DNA from 2 places in the Streptomyces sp. NPDC051776 genome. Region 1 is predicted to be linked to the other one. Evidence: riboswitches for the same ligand, from Rfam matches in the RefSeq annotation. Region 1 holds a riboswitch; the other holds the start of a gene.
The links. A riboswitch is a leader RNA that binds a small molecule or an ion and turns the genes downstream of it on or off. The one in region 1 is predicted to bind glycine.
Positions count from the first base shown of each region.

Region 2: another riboswitch for glycine. It lies ahead of gcvT (glycine cleavage system aminomethyltransferase GcvT); the one in region 1 lies ahead of gcvP (aminomethyl-transferring glycine dehydrogenase).

Region 1 covers NZ_JBFAYQ010000029.1:10,125-12,507, forward strand. The annotation lists gene AB0M26_RS21450 (DNA polymerase IV) at 1-788, shown strand, start outside; gene AB0M26_RS21455 (PRC-barrel domain-containing protein) at 695-1,081, opposite strand; glycine riboswitch at 1,205-1,301, shown strand; gene gcvP (aminomethyl-transferring glycine dehydrogenase) at 1,486-2,383, shown strand, end outside.
Region 2 covers NZ_JBFAYQ010000004.1:93,233-95,615, reverse strand. The annotation lists gene gcvT (glycine cleavage system aminomethyltransferase GcvT) at 95-1,216, opposite strand; glycine riboswitch at 1,380-1,486, opposite strand; gene AB0M26_RS05235 (AAA family ATPase) at 1,637-2,383, shown strand, end outside.

The DNA of each region.
Region 1 (2,383 bases):
CGGTCGTGCTCAAGGTCCGGCGCTACGACTTCTCGACGCTGACCCGCTCCGAGACGCTGCGCGGGCCGACCGACGACCCGGCGGTGATCCAGGAGGCCGCGGCCCGGCTGATCGAGGGCGTGGACACCACGGGCGGCGTGCGGCTGCTCGGCGTCGGTGTCACCGGGCTCGCAGACTTCACGCAGGAGGACCTGTTCGCCCAGGCCGCGACCGCCCAGGCCGCGCCGGCCGAGGAGGCGACGGCCCAGGCGGCGACGGCCGAGGCAGCCGGCGCCGCTGAGGCCTGCGAGGCCGAGGGAGCGGCAGCGGCGCACGCCCCGGACCCGGAGCAGCCCCCGGGAGCCCCGGAGGCGGCGGAGGCGGCAGAGGCCGGGCCGCGCCGCTGGGTGCCGGGGCACGACGTGCGGCACGCCGAGTTCGGTACGGGGTGGGTCCAGGGCAGCGGCGTCGGCCGGGTCACGGTGCGCTTCGAGCAGCCCTGGTCGGCTCCCGGGCGGGTGCGGACCTTTCCCGTGGACGACCCGGACCTCGAATCGGCCGAACCACCGCCCCTCGTCCCCCAGGAGCGCCCGGGCGCGGACCCGTCATCGGGGACGGCACGAGCGGGCCGTGCGGGAGGTACGCGCCATGCGGGCGGAGGTGACCCGGAGGGCGGGGCGGAGCCGGTCGCCGGTGCCGCGGAGACGCGAGACGATCAGTCGTCCTCGCCCGCGATACGGCCGAAATCCTGGTCGCCGTCCTCCTCGCCGCCTGTGTCAATGCCCGGGGCGGACGCGTCGAGCCCGTAGTGGTGGTAGAGCTGCAGCTCCTGCTCGGGCGAGAGATGCCGGCCCACGCCGAAGTCGGGTGCGTCCTTGATCAGAGACCTGCGGTACGGGACGCGAAGGGTCTCCTCGACCACTTCGCTCGGCTCCAGGGGGACGAATGCATCTCGTCCGAACATGCCGGTGCGCACCGCGGCCCACTCCGGGCGCCCGGTGGCGTCGTCCAGATACACCTCATCCACGGTGCCGATCTTCGCCCCGTCGAGATCGAACGCCTTGCGTCCGATCAGGCTCCGCGGATCGATGTCGGACTGCACGGTGCCCTCCAACTCGTCGTAGTCCTCTATGGAACAACGAAAGTCCACTTCGTGTACGTCGGCCACTCGGGATACGCGCGAATCCTTGGCCCGAGGTGCGCTGGTACGCTGGCAAACGGCTGCAGACCCCGTGCGGGAGAGTCCTCCGCCGCAAGGCCGGAGGCGCCGAAGGAGCAACCCCTCCCCGGAATCTCTCAGGCACACGTACCGCACGGACGAGGTCACTCTGGAAAGCAGGGCGGGCATCGGGACGGACGTGCCGGAACCCCTCCTCACCGACGGTGCAAGCCGGGCCGCGCAGGCGTGCCGGTGAAGCTCTCAGGTCGAGATGACAGAGGGGGAGGCCCTCGGGGTACCTGTACGGGTATCCCTCACAGGTCGCGTCGACCAGGAGGCCTCCGCAGATGACCCCCAACCGCACCCCACTCTCCGATCTGGAGCGTGGCATTCCATTCGCACAGCGCCACATCGGCCCCGATGGTGAGGCCCAGGCGAAGATGCTCGCCCAGGTCGGCTACGGCTCGCTGGACGAGCTGACCACCGCGGCCGTGCCGGACGTGATCAAGAGCGCAGGCACGCTGGACCTGCCGGAGGCGCGCAGCGAGGGCGACGTCCTCGCCGAGCTGCGGGCGCTGGCCGACCGCAACGAAGTGCTGGCGCCCATGATCGGGCTCGGGTACCACGGCACCTTCACCCCGCCGGTGATCCTGCGGAACGTCCTGGAGAACCCTGCCTGGTACACCGCCTACACCCCATACCAGCCGGAGATCTCACAGGGCCGCCTGGAGGCCCTGCTGAACTTCCAGACCGTCGTGGCCGATCTGACCGGCCTGCCCACCTCGGGCGCTTCGCTGCTCGACGAGGGCACCGCGGCAGCCGAGGCCATGGCGCTCTCGCGGCGCGTCGGCAAGGTCAAGGACGGTGTCTTCCTCATCGACGCCGACTGCCTGCCGCAGACGATCGCTGTGATCCAGGCGCGTGCGGAACCGACCGGGGTCGAGGTCGTCGTCGCCGATCTGTCCGCCGGGATTCCGGCGGAGCCCGCCGAACGCGGCGTCTTCGGTGTCCTGCTCCAGTACCCGGGCGCCTCCGGCCAGGTGCGGGACCTGCGTCCCGTGATCGAGCGGGCGCACGAGCTGGGCGCGATCGTCACAGTCGCCGCCGACCTGCTGGCCCTGACCCTGCTGACCTCGCCCGGCGATCTGGGCGCGGACATCGCGGTGGGCACCAGCCAGCGGTTCGGAGTGCCGATGGGCTTCGGCGGCCCGCACGCCGGCTACATGGCGGTGCGCGAGAAGTTCG
Region 2 (2,383 bases), on a different contig from region 1:
GAATTCTCCTGGATCGGGGGGCGTGCTCGGTTCGCGGTCTTGACAGGTGGGACGGGCGTGACGCAGTCGGCACCCGTACGGCGCGGTGAGGGGGTCAGCGCTGCCGCTTGTAGAAGGGGAGGGCGACGACCTCGTACGCCTCGTGGCTGCCGCGGATGTCCACCGCGACGCCTGCGGTGCCCGGTTCGGCGTGGGAAGCGTCCACGTACGCGATCGCGACCGGCTTGCCGAGGGTGGGGGAGGGCGCCCCCGAGGTGACCTCGCCGATCACCGTGCCCTCGCCGGCCGCCACCACGGCGTAGCCCGCGCGCGGCACCCGGCGGCCCTCGGCGATCAGGCCCACGAGCCTGCGAGGCGGGCTGGCCTCCGCGCGCTTCGCCGCCTCCTCCAGCGCCGCACGCCCGACGAAGTCGCCCTCCTTCTCGAACTTCACGACCCGGCCCAGACCCGCGTCGAACGGCGTGGTGGCGGTGGTCAGCTCGTGCCCGTACAGAGGCATGCCGGCCTCCAGGCGCAGGGTGTCCCGACAGGAGAGGCCGCACGGCACAAGGCCGGCGGGCTTGCCCGCGTCGGTCAGGGCCTGCCAGACGGTCTCGGCGTCCTCCGGCGCGACGAAGAGCTCGAAGCCGTCCTCGCCGGTGTAGCCGGTGCGGGCGATGAGTGCCTGCACGCCGGCGACGGTTCCGGGCAGGCCGGCGTAGTACTTGAGCCCGTCGAGGTCGGCATCGGTCAGGGACTTCAGGATGCCGGGGGACTCGGGCCCCTGGACGGCGATGAGGGCGTACGCCTCGCGGTCGTCGCGCACCTCGGTGTCGAAGCCCGAAGCGCGCTCGGTCAGCGCGTCCAGGACTCCTCGCGCATTCGAGGCATTGGCGACGACCATGAACCGCTCGTCCTGAAGGCGGTAGACGATCAGGTCGTCCAGGATGCCGCCCTCGGCGTTGCAGATCATGGTGTAGCGGGCCCGGCCGACGGTCAGCTTGCCGAGGTTCCCGACCAGCGCATGGTCCAGCGCATCGGCGGCCTGCGGACCGGTCAGGGTGATCTCGCCCATGTGGGAGAGGTCGAAGAGGCCCGCGCGAGTGCGGACCGCGACATGCTCGTCGCGCTCACTGCCGTAGCGCAGCGGCATGTCCCAGCCGGCGAAGTCGGTCATCGTGGCGCCGAGCGCGCGGTGCAGCGCGTCGAGGGCGGTACGGCGTGGGGAATCGGTCATGTTTCAGGCTCCCGGGCAGGGGTGGCGAGGCTGATGTCGTAGGGAACACAGCCTCCCCATCTGTCATCGGAACCTGAGAGGTTCGCCACGACCCTCATCACGCATCAGGGCTACGGCTTGCACCTTGGGTGGGGCCGCCGGGCGGCCCGCTTTTCAGATGTGCCTAATCCGCGCGGTACGGGGCCTGAGAGATTCAAGGGAGGACTTGCTCCTTCGGCGCCCCGGCGCCCGGCACGACTGCCGGTCCGGGGACTCTCCCGCGCGGGATCGAACGGCCGGTATGGAGTTGGCGCGGACATCATTGCACGACTGTCCGATGTTCGGGCGGGTCGGTGGCGAGGTATCGAGCTTGTACCGCATTGCCGTTTCTTGACACTCTGCTCCGGAAGAGCGCAGTGACCGGACCGAACGGGGAGGACGATCACGGTGCACAGGGACAGCGCGTACGCGACGTCGGCCGGGACGGCGGCCCCGGGGGGCGCGCCGCCCGGCGGCACCGCTGAGGGCCGCACCCGCCTCGTGCCCGGGACGGCGGGGCCCGGACGGAAGGAGCGTGCCCGCGCGGTCCCCGCGGTCGTCCGCCCGGGTCTCCGGGGGGACGTGACGGATCTGCGCGGGGGCGGTGGTCCGCGCGATGTGCCGGACGATCTGCCGTCCGCGGCCGGGCAGGCGGGAGCGCTCCGCTACCCGGCCGGTGACGTGCTCGTCGTCTCAGGGCTGCCGGGCAGCGGCAAGAGCACCCTGATCAAGCGGGCCGTCGCCGGGCTGGATCAGCGGGGCCGGGGCGTGCGGCGGATCGACTCCCAGGACATGCGAGACCGTTGGCGGCGCGTCGTGCCCGGCTTCTTCCCGTACGCCCTGTACCGCCCGCTGGTGCGGATCGCGCACTACGCCGGGCTGCGGCGCGCCCTCCGCTCGGGCGACAGCGTCGTCGTCCACGACTGCGGCACGCTCGCGTGGGTGCGCGGCTGGCTGGCGCGCGACGCCAGCCGCCGCGGCCGGTCACTGCACATGGTGCTGCTGGATGTGGAGCCGGAGGTCGCCCTGAAGGGGCAGGCCACGCGCGGGCGCGGTGTCTCGCAGTTCGCCTTCGCCCGCCACCGCCGCGCCGTGGGGCGGCTGGTCGCGGACGCGGAGGGCGGGCGTCTTCCGGACGGTTGCGCCTCG